3 regions of the Streptomyces sp. NPDC047072 genome follow, and region 3 is predicted to be linked to each of the others. Evidence: riboswitches for the same ligand, from Rfam matches in the RefSeq annotation. Region 3 holds a riboswitch; each other region holds the start of a gene.
What was found. A riboswitch is a leader RNA that binds a small molecule or an ion and turns the genes downstream of it on or off. The one in region 3 is predicted to bind S-adenosylmethionine.

Region 1 (5,313 bases), on a different contig from region 3:
CGGCGCGGTCGACGGTTTCAACGTCACGCCGTATCTGATCCCCGACGGGCTCGACGACATCGTCGACCTGCTCGTCCCGGAGCTCCAGGAACGCGGGGTCTACCGCACCGAGTACACCGGCGGCACCCTCCGCGACCATCTCGGCCTGCGCGAGCCCCTCACCCGCCGGTCCGCGCCGGACCACCGGCAGGCGGGCTGACGGCACCACAGGGCGTAAGGCGCGCATGACGACGAGACACGCATGACGAAGGAGTACGCATGACCACCGAAGCGACATCGACAGACCTCCACGCCTTCACCGAGCACTGGCTGGACTGGTACCGCACCCAGGACGCGCGGCTGGCGGACCCGCACGGCTTCCTGGCCGTCACCGGCCTGTACTGGCTCGACGAGCGGCCGCAGCGCTTCCCGGACGCGCCCGGAGCCTGGCGCACCGGCCCCGACGGGGTCGTGGTGGACCTCGACGAGGGCGAGGAACTCCTCGTCGACGGCAACCCGGCCCGCGGCGAGCACCGCTTCGGCGTGCTGCCCGAGCGCGGTGGCGTCAACGCGGTCTGGGGCGACGCCGTGATCGAGGTCGCCAAGCGCGGCGGCAACGACATCGTGCGCCCCCGGCATCCGGACGCGCCGCTGCGCACCGCGTTCACCGGGACACCCGCCTACGCCCCGGACCCGCGCTGGGTCGTGACGGGTCGTTACGTGCCCTTCGACGCGCCGCGGCCGACCACCGTGGGCGCCGCGGTCGAGGGTCTCGAGCACGTCTACGACGCTCCGGGCCGGGTCGAGTTCGAGCTGGAGGGGCGGCAGTTGGCGCTGACCGCGTTCCCCGGCCGGGGTGCGGGCGCGCTGACGGTGCTGTTCACGGACGCAACCTCGGGTGTCACGACGTACGCCGCCAACCGGTCCCTGTCCGTCGAACCGCCCGCCTCCGACGGCACGGTCGTCCTGGACTTCAACCGCGCGGCCAACCTGCCCTGCGCCTATACCGACTTGGCCACCTGCCCGCTGCCCCCGGCCGAGAACCGGCTGCCGGTGGCGATCGAGGCGGGCCTCAAGATCCCCCGGGAGCGCGGCGGTTCATGAGCCGTCTCACGCTCCGGATCCGCCATTGACGTACGACGAAACCGCTCCGTACGATCACAAAAGGCATGGAGTGTCAGCGTCAAGCCCTGGCTCGCTGACCGGCAACCCTCCTACGCGGTGGGGTGCTCCAGGTGAAAGCCCGGCGGGGATCGCCGATGATCCCCGCAAGCGCGTGGCCCCGTGAGCGGGGCCGGAAGTGGGGAGGACCGGCATGCGGCACAGCGCCTCGTTCGCCCTCGCCACCGTGTTCTCCCGGCTGGCGCGCCGCCGCCACATCGATCTGAAGCGCTCGACCAGCTGCCTCTGTCAGGCCTGACGAACCCCCGTCGCCGGTCGTGATCCGGCACGCCCCGGTCGTCGTCGCACCTGTCTGCGTCTGACCTCAGCTTCCCCCTGCGCGCATGCGCCGCCGCACCTCGTACGGCACCGCCCTGCCTGGTGACACCAGTAGGAGACCCCTCCGTGAACGCACTTCCGGCTTTCAGATCCCCCCGATGGGCGGCGGCCACCGCCCTCCTGACCACCAGCGTGCTGCTGACCGCCTGCGGTTCGGGCACCTCCGGTTCCGGCACCGGCGGCGGCGCGCCGAAGTCCGGCGGCACCCTGACCTTCGCGGTGGGGTCGGACGCCGGCTGCGTCGACCCGCAGCAGGTCGCCAGCAACGAGACCATCTACTCGGTACGTCAGGTCGTGGACTCCCTGACCGACCAGGACCCGAAGACCGGCAAGATCGTGCCGTGGCTCGCGAAGAGCTGGGACATCAGCGCCGACACCCGGACGTTCACCTTCCATCTGCGGTCGGGGGTCACCTTCAGCGACGACTCGAAGCTGACCGCGCAGGTGGTCAAGGACAACTTCGACGCCGTGCCGAAGCTCGGCGCCCTCGGGACCCTGGCCGAGGGGTATCTGAGCGGCGTCAAGAGCACCACGGTCGTCGACCCGCTCACCGTCCGGGTGACCTTCGCGCAACCCAACGCCCAGTTTCTGCAGGCCACTTCGACCCACTCGCTGGGCATCGAGTCGTCGGCGAGCGTGAAGAGGACACCGCAGCAGAAGTGCAGTGACGGCGTGATCGGGTCCGGGCCCTTCGTGCTCAAGCAGTACGTCCAGAACCAGTCGATCACCCTCGCCAAGCGCACCGGGTACGCCTGGGGTTCCTCGCTGTGGGCCAAGAAGGGCGAGGCGTACCTGGACAAGCTGGTCTTCAAGGTCGTACCGGAGCCGGGGGTACGGGCGGGCAGTCTGCAGTCCGGCCAGGTGGACGCGATCAGCAGCGTCGGCAGGGCCAACGAGGCGGCGCTCAAGGGCGGTCAGGTCACCCTGCTGCGACGGGCCAACCCCGGCATCGTGTTCGGCCTCGGCCTCAACCAGTCCCGGCCGGTCCTCAAGGACACCAGGGTGCGCCAGGCGATCCTGTACGCCGTCGACCGGCAGCAGATCGCCGACACCGTCTTCCCGACCGGCACCCAGGCGGCCACCAGCGTCCTCGCCCACACCACACCCGACTACACGAACCTCGCCTCCAGCCTCTCCTTCGACGCGGCCAAGGCGAAGTCCCTGCTGGACGAGGCGGGTTGGAAGACCGGTGCCGACGGCATCCGGGTGAAGGACGGCAAGAAGCTGAGCCTGGCCATCACCTGGATCCCCAACGCGGCCACCAATCAGCCCGCGTTGGAGCTGATCCAGCAGCAACTCAAGGCCGTCGGCATCGAAGTGACCCTCAAGCAGGTCCAGGTCACCCAGCTGGCGCCGACGCTGCAGTCCGGCGACTACGACGCGGCCTGGGGGAACGTCACCCGTGCCGACCCGGACATCCTGCGCAGCTCCTTCTCCACCAAGCTGGCCAACTTCTACCGCGTCCCGGCCGGCGACCTGGACACCGAGCTGTCCGCTCAGGCGGCGACCAGCGAGACGGCCAAGCGCAAGGAACTGGTCACTCAGGCACAGCAGTTGATCGTGCAGAACGCCTCCTACGCGCCCGTGGTGGAGCTCCAGACCCAGCTCGGCGTGACGAACAAGGTGCACGACCTGAACTTCGACGCTTCCAGCCGGATCCAGCTGCACGACACCTGGATCGGCTGACCCGTGCGCCGCTATGTGATCAAACGGCTGGCCCAGGCGGTCGGGGTGCTGTGGGCCGCCTACACGGTCTCCTTCCTGGTGCTGGACTTCCTTCCCGGTGACCCGGTCACGGCGATGGCCAGTGCCGGGATGGACTCGGGACAGGTCGACCCGAAGCAACTGGCCGCCCTGCGCGCCGAGTACGGCTTCGACAGGCCCGTGCCGGCGCAGTACGCCGACTACCTGGGCCGGGCGGTGCGCGGGGACTTCGGCGACTCGGTGTCGACCGGCCGCCCGGTCACCGCCACGCTGGCCGACGCGCTGCCCCAGACTCTCCAGCTGACCGGCGCGGCCCTGCTGCTCGCGGTGGTCCTCGGCGGAGGTCTGGCGGTGGTGGCGACCTACACCTCCCAACGCTGGCTGCGGCAACTCCTGCTGTTGCTACCGCCGTTGGGGGTGTCCGTCCCGACCTTCTGGGTCGGCCTGCTGCTCGTGGAGACGTTCTCGTTCCGGCTGCACTGGTTCCCGGCCTTCGGCAACGACGGCCTCCGCGGACTGGTGCTGCCCGCCCTGACACTGGCGGTCCCGACCGGCGCGCAGGTGGCCCAGGTGCTCGCCAAGAGCCTGCTCACCGCGCTGGACCAGGCGTACGTGGAGACCGCGCGGGCCAAGGGCGCCGGGCGCTGGCGGGTTCACCTACGGCATGCGCTGCGCAACGCGTCCCTGCCCGCGCTGACGGTCGTCGGTCTCCTCGTGGGCCAGTTGATCGCCGGATCCGTGGTGGTGGAGACCGTGTTCTCCCGGGACGGCCTCGGCCGGGTGACCGCCGCGGCCGTCACGGTCCAGGACATCCCGGTGGTGCAGGGCGTGGTGGTGTTCGGGGCGCTGATCTTCGTGACGACGAACCTGCTCGTCGACCTGGTCTATCCGCTGCTCGACCCGCGGATCGTGGTGGCCTCGGAGAGAAGGGCGAGCTTCGCATGAGCCAGAGCATTGCCGACGTCGGCGTCGACGACCCGGCCGAGGCCGCTCTCGGCCTCGCCCGGCCGATCGACACCGGGACCGTTCCCGGAGGACCGGCACGTCGTGTCGACGTACGGCGGGTCACCCGGTTCCTGGTCCGCCGCCCGGGCCTCCTGCTCTCGGTCGCCGTCCTCGTGCTGGTGGTCCTGGCCTCCTTCTCGCCGGACCTGTTCACCTCGCAGGACCCGCTGAAGGGCGTGCCGTCGCAGAACTTCCGCGGGCCGAGCGGCGCGCATTGGTTCGGCACGGACGAGTTGGGCCGCGACGTGTTCACCCGGGTCGTCCACGGCGCCCAACTGTCCTTGAAAGCCACGCTCATTGCCGTGCTGGTCGCGTTCGTGCTCGGCGGACTGCTCGGCGTGGTCGCCGGGTTCGTGGGCCGCTGGGTCGACGACGTGCTGATGCGCTTCGTCGACGTCCTCCTGTCCATCCCGGCGCTGTTCCTGTCCCTGGCCCTCGTCACCGCGCTCGGCTACGGCACGGTGAAGGTGGCCGTCGCGGTCGGCATCGCCAGCGTCGCCTCCTTCGCCCGGGTGGCCCGCGCCGAGGTACTGCGGGTGCGGCAGGCGGTGTTCGTCGAGGCGTCCCGCTCCTGCGGGGCCCGCTGGTACTCGGTGCTGGGCCGGCACGTCCTGCCCAACGCGGCGGGCCCGGTGATCGTCCTGGCCACCCTGGACTTCGGCGCCTCCATCCTCGCCGTGTCCGCACTGAGCTTCCTCGGCTACGGCGCTCCCCCGCCGGCCCCGGAGTGGGGCACGTTGATCTCCGACGGCCGCAACTACCTCGCCAACGCCTGGTGGTTGACGGCGCTGCCGGGACTGGCGATCGCCGCGACCGTGCTGGCCACCAACCGCATCGCCCGGGCGCTGGACGGCGAATGGTCCCGGCAGCGATGACCGACGAACACGCCGAGAGCGGTGACGACGTGAGCACACCCCTGCTGGAGATACGCGGTCTGTCCGTGTCGTACGCCACGCGCGGGGGCACGGTCCCCGCTGTGCGGGGCGTGGACCTCGACGTGTGGCCGGGTCAAGTGACCGCCGTGGTGGGCGAGTCGGGGTCCGGCAAGAGCACGACCGCGCACGCGATCACCCGGCTCCTGCCGGGCAACGGAGGTATCGAGGCGGGCACGGTCCGCTTCGGCCG
Region 2 (5,313 bases), on a different contig from region 3:
TGGGCCAGGTCCCGCAGGGCCACGCCCTTGTCCATGCCGGGCGGCCGCAGCTCCAGGACCAGACGGCCCGGCTCGACCACCAGGCCGTGGCGGGCCGCCAGGTCGGTGAGGGGAGCGCGCAGGGTGTCGAACGCGGCCTGCGGATCGGGGGCGCGACGGGTGTGGACGGCCACGGCCCGGCCCTTCTCCTCGATCCACGCACCGGTCCCGTCGAGCAGCGCGGGCAGCTCCGCCCGGACCGCGGCCACGCCCGGGTGCGGCGGGGGAGCCGTGACCTTGCCGGTCCCCGCCTCCCAGCGCTCGGCGCCGTAGTGGCCGAGGACCACGAGGTGCTCCAGACCGGGGACACCGGCGAAGCCGCCGTTGCGGACGGCGACCTCGGCGGGCCGGCCGGTGATCACGGCCACGGACGCGACCTTCGGCGCGAGTGCCGCGAGCGCCGGTACGGCACCGGGATGCGCCCGCGCGAGCTCCGGGTCCGCCACGATCGGCGCGAGCGTCCCGTCGAAGTCCAGCCCGATGACGGCCCGGCCCGGCTCGGCGAGCAGAGCACGCAGACCGGCCTGACCGGCGGGGGTGGTGGGGGTCGGCAAGGGTACGGAGGGGGTGTGGTCGCTCATGACGCCCGCAGCGCGTTCAGCTGGTCCAGGAACCACTGGGCCGGGGGGAGGGCCGTGGCCGCCGCCGCGAGGCGTTTCGCGCGTTCGGCTCGTTCCTCCGGGGGCAGCGTCAGGGCCTCGTGCAGGGCCGTCGCCGTCTGCTCGATGTCGTACGGGTTGACCACGATCGCGTCGTCGCCCAGCTCCTCGTACGCCCCGGCCTCCCGGGACAGCACCAGCGCGCACCCCTCGTCGGAGACCACCGGGACCTCCTTGGCGACGAGGTTCATGCCGTCCCGCACCGGGTTGACCAGGGCCACGTCGGCGAGCCGGTACGCGGCCAGGGAGCGGGCGAAGTCGTCCTTGACGTGCAGCACGACCGGCGTCCAGCCCGCCGTGCCGTACTCCGCGTTGATCTCCTCCGCGAGCCGCCGCACCTCCGCCGTGTAGTCCCGGTACACGGCCAGGTCCTGCCGGGACGGATACGCGAACGCCACGTGCACGACCCGCTCCCGCCACTCCGGCCGGGACTCCAGCAGCCGGCGGTAGGACAGCAGCCCGCGCACGATGTTCTTCGACAGCTCGGTCCGGTCGACCCGCACGACGGTCTTCCGGCCCGCGCCGATCTCCTCGCGCAGGGCCGCCATCCGGTCGTTCACGTCCGGCTCGTGCGCCCGCTTGCGCAGGAAGTCCGCGTCCGCGCCCAGCCCGTGCACCCCGACCCGCGTCTGTCCGAGCCCGCCCGCGAACTCCGTGGCGCAGGCCGTGAACGCGTCCGCCCAGCGCCGGGTCAGGAAGCCCAGCCGGTCCGCGCCCAGCATGCCCCGCAGCACCTGCCCGGCGATGTCGTCCGGCAGCAGCCGGAAGTAGTCCAGCGGGGCCCACGGCGTGTGCGAGAAGTGCGCGATCCGCAGGTCGGGGCGCAGTTCACGGAGCATGCCCGGCACCAGGCACAGGTGGTAGTCCTGCACGAGGACCGCCGCGCCGTCGGCCGCGTCCTCCGCCAGCGCCTCGGCGAAAGCGCGGTTGTACGTCTCGTACGACGACCACTGGCGGCGGAACTCCGCGTCGAACACCGGCTCCAGGGGGATCTGGTAGAGCAGGTGGTGGACGAACCACAGCACGGAGTTGGCGATGCCGTTGTAGGCGTCCGCGTGTACGTCCGCCGGGATCGGCAGCATGCGGACGCCGTCCTCGCCGACGCCTTGCCGTACGACCTCCCGGTCGCCGTCGGAGAGGGCGGAGCAGACCCACAGCGCGCCGGCCTCCGGGCCGATCGCGGAGAGCCCGGAGACGAGGCCGCCGCCGCCGCGCTTCGCGTTGAGCGTGCCGTCGTCGCCTACGGCGTACGAGACGGGGCCTCGGTTGGAGGCGACCAGGACGTGGGGCTTGTGCGATGAAGCCATGCCTCGAAACCTAGCCCGGCACCCAAACACTCAAACGTTTCCGCGCGACGTGACGAGTCCTACGCGGCCTTCCGCTTCATGTACTCCGCGATCTCCACCATCGGCGGCCTCTCCTCCGTGTCCACCGAGTACGTGCGCGGCTCGAAGCCGGTCTCGCCGCGCTCGAACTGGGTCAGCGAGGGACGGATGAGGTGGCCGCGGGCCAGCCTCAGCTGGGCCGTGCGGTAGATCGCCGCCGACATGCGGCCCAGGGCCTGGCCGTCCTGGTGGCGGTGTTTGCGGACGCCCACGTCCACCTGGGCCAGGGCGTCCAGGCCCACCAGGTGCAGGGCGTCCACCAGCATGCCCAGTTCGACGCCGTAGCCGACCGGGAACGGCAGTTGTTCGAGCAGGCTGCGCCGCGCCGCGTACTCGCCGCCCAGGGGCTGGACGAAACCGGCCAGCTGCGGCCAGTGCATGTTCAGCAGGGGGCGCGCCATCAGCTCGGTGACCCGGCCGCCCTGTCCCTGCGCGCCGCCCAGGGGACGGTCGTACATCCCCTTGACCAGGTCGATCCCCGGATCGGTCAGCAGCGGGCCGACGATGCCGCAGACGAAGTCGGAGGAGAACTCCTTCAGGTCCGCGTCGATGAAACAGACGATGTCCCCGGTGGTCACCAGGAGGGAGCGCCACAGGACCTCGCCCTTGCCGGGGACGGCGGGCAGCCGCGGCAGGATCGCGTCGCGGTGCTCGACGCGCGCGCCGGCCGCCGCGGCCACCTCCGCGGTGCGGTCGGTGGAGCCCGAGTCGACGACGACGATCTCGTCGACCAGCGGCACCTGGCGCATCAGGTCGTGGCGGATGATCGAGACGATCTCGCCGACCGTCTCCTCCTCGTTCAGCGCGGGCAGCACGACGCTGACCGTCCGGCCCGTGCGCTGCTTGGCGGCCATGATCTGGTGCAGGGGGCGGTCGGTCACGGACCAGGAGCGGGTGGTCAGCCAGCGCTCGACTTCTTCCAGCACGTAGGCGGCTCCTTCACGTGTGATCGATCTCGCGGTACGGACGACTCTCTCAACTGTCCCGGTCGTCGGTTACAGTCTTGAACAAGGCGGGTGACCATCGCATGTCCGGGGTGGCCCCACCGTTCACAACTTCATACCGCTCATCCAGAGGGGCAGAGGGATACGGCCCGATGAAGCCCCGGCAACCCTCCAGTCGGTTCTCGTAGATCAATGTCGATCGTCACGCGAGGCTCCCGACTAGGGAAGGTGCCAAATCCGTCTCACGGCGAGATGCGTCGTGAGGAAGATGAGGAGAAAGGGCCTCGCCTCCATGGCTGTGCAGACTGTTGCAAGCACCACGAACTCCGTCGACCTCGGTCCCGCGTCGGCGTTGAGCTGCCGCGAATGCGGTCACCGCGTCCCGCTCGGCCCGGTCTTCGCGTGCGAGGAGTGTTTCGGCCCGCTGGAGATCGCGTACGACTTCTCGGCCTACGACACCGAGGAACTCCGCAAGCAGATCGAAGCGGGACCTTCGAACATCTGGCGTTACGCCCCCCTGCTGCCCGTCCCCGCGGACGTGGCCGACAAGCCGAACATCAACCCGGGCTGGACCAAGCTCGTCAAGGCCGACAACCTAGCCCGCGAGCTGGGCGTGACCGGCGGACTGTATATCAAGGACGACTCCGGTAACCCGACGCACTCCTTCAAGGACCGCGTCGTCGCGCAGGCCATCGAGGCGGCGCGCGCCTTCGGCTTCACCACCCTCTCCTGCTCCTCCACCGGCAACCTCGCCGGCGCGGTCGGTGCCGCCGCCGCCCGGGCCGGCTTCCGCTCCTGCGTGTTCATCCCGCACGACCTGGAGCAGGGCAAGATCGTCATGGCCGCCATCTACGGCGGCGAGCTCGTCGGCATCGAGGGCAACTACGACGACGTGAACCGCTTCTGCTCCGAGCTGATCGGCGACCCGGCTGGCGAGGGCTGGGGCTTCGTCAACGTCAACCTGCGGCCGTACTACGCGGAGGGGTCCAAGACCCTGGCGTACGAGATCTGCGAGCAGCTCGGCTGGAAGCTCCCCGACCAGCTGGTCGTGCCGATCGCCTCCGGCTCCCAGCTCACGAAGATCGACAAGGGCCTCCAGGAGCTGATCAAGCTCGGGCTCGTCGAGGACAAGCCGTACAAGATCTTCGGCGCGCAGGCGGAAGGATGCTCGCCGGTGTCGGTGGCGTACAAGGCCGGGCACGACGTCGTACGGCCGCAGAAGCCGAACACCATCGCCAAGTCGCTGGCGATCGGGAACCCGGCGGACGGTCCCTATGTGCTCGACATCGCGCGCCGCACCGGCGGTGCGGTGGAGGACGTGAACGACGAGCAGGTCGTCGACGCGATCAAGCTGCTGGCCCGCACCGAGGGCATCTTCGCCGAGACGGCGGGTGGCGTGACCGTGGGCGTGACCCGCAAGCTGATCGAGAACGGGCTGCTGGACCTGTCGTTGACCACGGTCGTCCTGAACACCGGGGACGGCCTGAAGACCCTCGACGCGGTGGCCGGTACCGGGCTCACCGCCACCATCCGACCCAACCTGGACTCTTTCCGAGAGGCTGGCCTCGCATGAGCGTCACCGTCCGCATCCCCACCATCCTGCGCACCTACACCGGCGGACAGGCCGAGGTCGCCGCCGAGGGCGGCACGCTCGGCGAGGTCATCGCCGATCTGGAGAAGAACCACACCGGTATCGCGGCGCGTGTTCTGGACGACCAGGGCAAGCTGCGGCGGTTTGTCAACGTGTACGTGAACGACGACGACGTGCGGTTCGAGCAGGGGCTGGAGACGGCGACCCCGGACGGCGCGGGCGTCTCGATCATTCCGGCCGTCGCCGGGGGGTGACCGTATGACTGGTCATTACCTTCGGTAACAGGAATTACCGAGTGTTCATCCGATTGCCCCCTCCGTGAGAGAAGCGGAGGGGGCAATTCTCTATGGTTGAGCGCGGTACAGTTGGGGAAGCAGCGTCCTTCTCCATGCCGGACGCATATGAGTTCTCGCTCCGCATGCGATGAGAAGCAGCCAAAGTGTGCGCGTGTTTTGCGTATTTTGCTCCTTTTGTGGAGCCCGACTTGCCCTGAATTCGGGCGAATTCTCCGTACATTCCTGACTGGTCTTGCCCAGAATTCTCGTCCGATTGACCTGTTGCAGACGGCAGTTGGACAGATACATTCAGCCGCGGTCGACGCGTTCCGGCGCACGCCCCCAACCTGTGGGGGGTGAGGTCTGACCCGGATCCGCGAAGTGCGGATCCGTGCAAGGGCCAGTAATAGGGGAGTTAGG
Region 3 (5,313 bases):
CGCAAGCTGATCCGCAACACGATGTTCGGCGCGCTGGCCCTGTTCCCGCTCTCCGGCGTCATGCTGCTGCGCGACCTCGGCCCGCTGCCCGGCACCAAGCTGCGCCACACCCTGTGGGCCAAGGGCAAGCTGCTCGTCAACATGAACACCAACGAGCCGCTGCGTCCCGAGGACGTCGCGGTGGGCTCCCTCACCTTCGCCAAGCCCGAGGGCCTGGAGGAGCACGACGAGGAGTTCCAGACCGAGATCGCCAAGGCCGCCCTGATGATCGTCCGGATCCAGCCGGACAACATCAAGGACAAGCGCGAGCTCGAGTGGTCGCACGAGGGCATCGTCGCGTACTCGAAGATCTGCACCCACGTCGGTTGCCCGATCTCCCTGTACGAGCAGCAGACGCACCACGTGCTCTGCCCCTGCCACCAGTCCACCTTCGACCTCTCCGACGGCGCCCGGGTGATCTTCGGCCCCGCCGGCCACGCCCTGCCGCAGCTGCGGATCGGCGTGAACGACGAGGGCTACCTCGAAGCACTCGGTGACTTCGCGGAGCCCGTCGGTCCTGCTTTCTGGGAGCGCGGATGAGCACTACAGAGACCACCGGGTCGCGCTCGCGCGACAAGGCCCCGGCCGGCGAGCGCGTCGCCGACTGGGCGGACGGCCGCCTCGGGATCTACTCCCTGGCCAAGTCCAACATGCGCAAGATCTTCCCCGACCACTGGTCGTTCATGTTGGGCGAGGTCTGCCTCTACAGCTTCATCATCATCATCCTCACGGGTGTGTATCTGACGCTGTTCTTCCACCCGTCGATGAACGAGGTGGAGTACCACGGCAGCTACGTCCCGCTGCAGGGCCAGCTGATGTCCGAGGCGTTCAACTCGACCATGCACATCTCCTTCGATGTGCGCGGTGGTCTGCTGATCCGGCAGATCCACCACTGGGCGGCGCTGATCTTCCTCGCCGGCATGTTCGTGCACATGATGCGGGTGTTCTTCACGGGCGCGTTCCGCAAGCCGCGTGAGGTCAACTGGCTGTTCGGCTTCCTGCTGTTCGTCCTCGGCATGTTCACCGGCTTCACCGGTTACTCGCTCCCGGACGACCTGCTCTCCGGCACCGGTGTCCGCTTCATGGAGGGCGCGGTCCTGTCCGTGCCGATCGTCGGCACGTACCTGTCGTTCTTCCTCTTCGGCGGCGAGTTCCCGGGCGGCGACTTCGTGGCCCGCTTCTACTCGGTCCACATCCTGCTGCTGCCGGGCATCATGCTCGGTCTGGTGGTCGGCCACCTGATCCTGGTCTTCTACCACAAGCACACGCAGTTCGCGGGCCCCGGAAAGACCAACAAGAACGTCGTCGGCATGCCGCTGCTGCCGGTCTACATGGCCAAGGCCGGAGGCTTCTTCTTCCTGGTCTTCGGTGTCATCGCGGCCATCGCGGCGGTCGCCTCGATCAACCCGATCTGGTCCATGGGCCCCTACCGTCCGGACCAGGTGTCGACCGGCGCCCAGCCCGACTGGTACATGGGCTTCTCCGAGGGCCTGATCCGTGTCATGCCGGGCTGGGAGATCAACTTCTGGGGCCACACGCTGGTCCTGGGCGTGTTCATCCCGCTGGTGATCTTCCCGCTGGTCCTGGTCTCGATCGCGGTCTACCCGTTCATCGAGTCCTGGGTCACCGGCGACAAGCGCGAGCACCACATCCTGGACCGGCCGCGCAACGCCCCGACGCGTACCGCGTTCGGTGCCGCGTGGATCTCCTGGTACTTCGTGCTGCTGATCGGTGGCGGCAACGACCTGTGGGCCACGCACTTCCACCTGTCGATCAACTCCATCACCTGGTTCGTACGGGTCGGCTTCTTCGTGGTGCCGGTCCTGGTGTTCCTCGCCACCAAGCGGGTCTGCCTCGGCCTCCAGCGCCGGGACAAGGACAAGGTGCTGCACGGGCGCGAGTCCGGCATCATCAAGCGCCTGCCGCACGGTGAGTTCATCGAGGTGCACGAGCCGCTCAGCCAGGAGCAGCTGCACACGCTCACGGCGCACGAGCAGTACGCGCCGGCCGAGATCGGCCCCACGGTCGACGAGAACGGCGTCGAGCGGAAGGTCGGACGGTCGCAGAAGCTGCGCGCCAAGCTCAGCGAGGCGTACTACGGCGAGGAAGCCCAGATCGCCAAGCCGACCGTCGAGGAGTACAAGGAGATCACGAGCGGCCACGGCCACCACTGATCACTGTTTGTCGCTGCGCTCGCCACGCGCGGTGGAAGGGCCCCCGTCCGGTCTTCGGACGGGGGCCCTTCGCCATGCTCCGGGCTGGATAGGGTGGCGGCGAACACACCTTTATTCGAAGTACGACGATCAGGAGCGGCCGTATGAGCGCTGTGACCCCCGCTGGAGGCGACACCGCGGCGGGCCGTTCCTGGCCCGAGGTGCTGAACGCGCTGCTGTACGGCCGCGACCAGAGCGCCGACGCGACGGCCTGGGCGATGGACCAGATCATGCGGGGCGAGGCGACCGACGCGCAGATCGCCGGTTTCGTGGTGGCCCTGCGGGCCAAGGGCGAGACCGTCGAGGAGATCACCGGCCTGGTGCGGGCGATGTACGAGCACGCGAACGTCATCGAGGTGTCCGGGCCGAACGTCGACATCGTCGGCACGGGCGGGGACGGCGCGAAGACGGTCAACATCTCCACGATGTCGGCGCTCGTGGTCGCCGGAACGGGCGCGAAGGTCGTCAAGCACGGCAACCGCGCGGCCTCCTCGGCGTCGGGTTCCTCGGACGTCCTGTCGCACCTCGGCGTCAACCTCGACCTGACCCCGCAGCGGGTGGCCGAGGTGGCCGAGGAGGCCGGAATCACCTTCTGCTTCGCCATCAAGTTCCATCCGGCGCTGCGTCACGCGGGCGCCGCACGCGGCCAGTTGGGCATCCGCACGGTGTTCAACGCCCTCGGTCCGTTGACCAACCCGGCGAAGGTGAAGGCGCAGGCGGTGGGGGTCGCCGACCCGCTGATGGCGCCGATCGTCGCCGGCGTCTTCGCCGAGCGCGGCAACTCCTCCCTGGTCTTCCGCGGCGACGACGGCCTCGACGAGCTGACGACCACCGCGACGTCCCGGGTCTGGCTCGTCCGCGACGGCAAGGTCACCGAGGAGACCTTCGACCCGAGGGACGTCGGCCTCGACCTCGTGCCCGTCGAGGCCCTGCGGGGCGGCGACCCGGCACACAACGCCGAGGTCGCCCGCAGACTGCTGGACGGCGAGAGAGGCCCGGTGCGGGACGCCGTGCTCCTGAACTCCGCCGCCGCGCTGGTGGCCCTGAACCCCGGCTCCGGGACGCTCGCCGAGCAGCTGCGGGCCGGGATGGACCAGGCCGCCGAGTCGATCGACTCGGGGGCGGCGAAGCGGGCGCTGGAGCGCTGGGTGGCCGCCAGCAACGCCTGACGCACGCGGGGACGTCGTCCCGCGATCCGGACACGGGTTGCGGGCCGACGATCACATCGCGTACGTTCTTTGACCAGGTCATGAGTGACAGTCATGAGGCCCCGGCCGACTGTCCGGCAACCCTCCGTCCGTGGCGGGGTGCCCCGGGTGAAGACCAGGCCGTGAACAGCAAGGTTCATGGCAAGCGCGGATCCCTCCTGAAACCAGGGATCCTGGTCCTTCGAGGGGTTGCCATGTCTGTCTCCACCGTTGCCGCCGCCCAGGCTGTTTGTGCCCAGTTGCCCGTTCTGGGCCGGGATGTCACCGTCCCGCTCGTCACCGGTGGCGAGGTCACCTACGCGGCCCTCGACTACGCGGCCAGCGCCCCCGCTCTCCAGCGCGTCTGGGACGACGTGGCCGCCTACGCGCCCTACTACGGCAGCGTGCACCGCGGGGCCGGCTACCTCTCCCAGCTCTCGACCGACCTCTTCGAGAACGCCCGGAAGACCGTCGCGGAGTTCCTGGACTGCCGTGAGGACGACCAGCTGATCTTCACCCGGTCGACCACCGACTCGCTCAACCTCCTCGCCGCGGCCCTCCCCGCGAACTGCCAGGTCTTCGTCTTCGAGACCGAGCACCACGCGAGCCTGCTGCCCTGGAAGGACGCCCGGGTCACCTACCTCAACGCCCCGCGCACCCCGCGCCAGGCCGTCGAGACCCTGGAGAAGGCCCTCGCCGACCGCGACCCTCAAGGCCCGGCCCTGGTCTGCGTCACCGGCGCCTCCAACGTCACCGGTGAGCTGTGGCCCGTACGTGAGTTGGCCGCCGCGGCCCACGCCCACGGCGCCCGGATCGTCCTCGACGCCGCCCAGCTCGCCCCGCACCACCCCGTCTCCGTGCAGGACCTCGACGTCGACTGGGTCGCCTTCTCCGGCCACAAGCTCTACGCCCCCTTCGGATCCGGTGTCCTGGCCGGCCGCGCGGACTGGCTCAAGGCGGCTGCCCCCTACCTCGCGGGCGGCGGCGCCAGCCGCAAGGTCACCCGGCGCGAGGACGGCGGCGTGGACGTGGAGTGGCACGACAGCGCCGCCCGCCACGAGGCCGGCTCCCCGAACGTCATCGGCGCCTACTCCATCGCCTCCGCCTGCAAGGCCCTCACCGAGGCCGGCTTCGACACCCTGGTCGCCCGTGAGCAGCACCTGATCGAGAAGGTGAAGGCGGGCCTCGCCGAGGTCCCCGAGGTCCGCGTCCTCTCCCTCTTCGGCGACGACGCCCCCCGCGTCGGCGTGATCTCCTTCGTCGTCGAGGGCTGGAACAGCTCCCACTTCGCCGCCGCCCTCTCCGCCGAGTACGGCATCGGCGTCCGCGACGGCCTCTTCTGCGCCCACCCCCTCGTCCGCACCCTGCTCGGCAGCGACCCGCAGAGCCAGGGCGAGTGCGGCGCCCCCGAGGCCGCGCCCGGCGAGAAGTCCCTCAACGCGATCCGGGTGAGCTTCGGCGCGGGCACCCCGGACGAGCATGTGGAGCGTTTCGTGAAGGCAGTGAAGGAACTGGTGACGGACGGCGCGAAGTGGCGCTACCGCACCGAGGACGGGCGCTGCGTCCCGGCCGTCTGACCCTCTGACCCTTACCTACGGCGTATACGCTCGCCCCACAGCCGTACGAGGCAGGGGGAGCGCGGGGTGCAAGAGCTGCGGGAGACCGATCCGCGGACCATCGGACCGTACGGGGTCCTGGGCAGACTCGGGTCGGGCGGCATGGGCGAGGTCTATCTCGCCGAGGCACGCGGCGGGCTGCGGCTCGCGGTGAAGGTGGTGCGGGCCGAGCACGCGGAGGACCGCACCTTCCGGGCCCGCTTCCGGCACGAGGTGCGGGCCGCGCAGACCGTCGGCGGCACCGGCACCTACACCGCG

Region 1: another riboswitch for S-adenosylmethionine. It lies ahead of ABZ896_RS33155 (ABC transporter substrate-binding protein); the one in region 3 lies ahead of ABZ896_RS46490 (aminotransferase class V-fold PLP-dependent enzyme).
Region 2: another riboswitch for S-adenosylmethionine. It lies ahead of thrC (threonine synthase); the one in region 3 lies ahead of ABZ896_RS46490 (aminotransferase class V-fold PLP-dependent enzyme).

The regions. Positions count from the first base shown of each region.
Region 1 covers NZ_JBEYVC010000101.1:4,638-9,950, reverse strand. Annotated here, with positions in the region: gene ABZ896_RS33165 (NtaA/DmoA family FMN-dependent monooxygenase) at 1-199, shown strand, start outside; gene ABZ896_RS33160 (DUF1684 domain-containing protein) at 259-1,083, shown strand; SAM riboswitch class IV at 1,146-1,260, shown strand; gene ABZ896_RS33155 (ABC transporter substrate-binding protein) at 1,546-3,165, shown strand; gene ABZ896_RS33150 (ABC transporter permease) at 3,169-4,128, shown strand; gene ABZ896_RS33145 (ABC transporter permease) at 4,125-5,063, shown strand; gene ABZ896_RS33140 (ABC transporter ATP-binding protein) at 5,060-5,313, shown strand, end outside.
Region 2 covers NZ_JBEYVC010000007.1:42,102-47,414, reverse strand. Annotated here, with positions in the region: gene otsB (trehalose-phosphatase) at 1-620, opposite strand, end outside; gene ABZ896_RS04845 (trehalose-6-phosphate synthase) at 617-2,005, opposite strand; gene ABZ896_RS04840 (glucosyl-3-phosphoglycerate synthase) at 2,065-3,009, opposite strand; SAM riboswitch class I at 3,147-3,302, shown strand; gene thrC (threonine synthase) at 3,320-4,600, shown strand; gene ABZ896_RS04830 (MoaD/ThiS family protein) at 4,597-4,872, shown strand.
Region 3 covers NZ_JBEYVC010000209.1:12,088-17,400, forward strand. Annotated here, with positions in the region: gene ABZ896_RS46475 (Rieske 2Fe-2S domain-containing protein) at 1-579, shown strand, start outside; gene ABZ896_RS46480 (ubiquinol-cytochrome c reductase cytochrome b subunit) at 576-2,213, shown strand; gene trpD (anthranilate phosphoribosyltransferase) at 2,357-3,421, shown strand; SAM riboswitch class IV at 3,498-3,614, shown strand; gene ABZ896_RS46490 (aminotransferase class V-fold PLP-dependent enzyme) at 3,655-5,016, shown strand; gene ABZ896_RS46495 (serine/threonine-protein kinase) at 5,083-5,313, shown strand, end outside.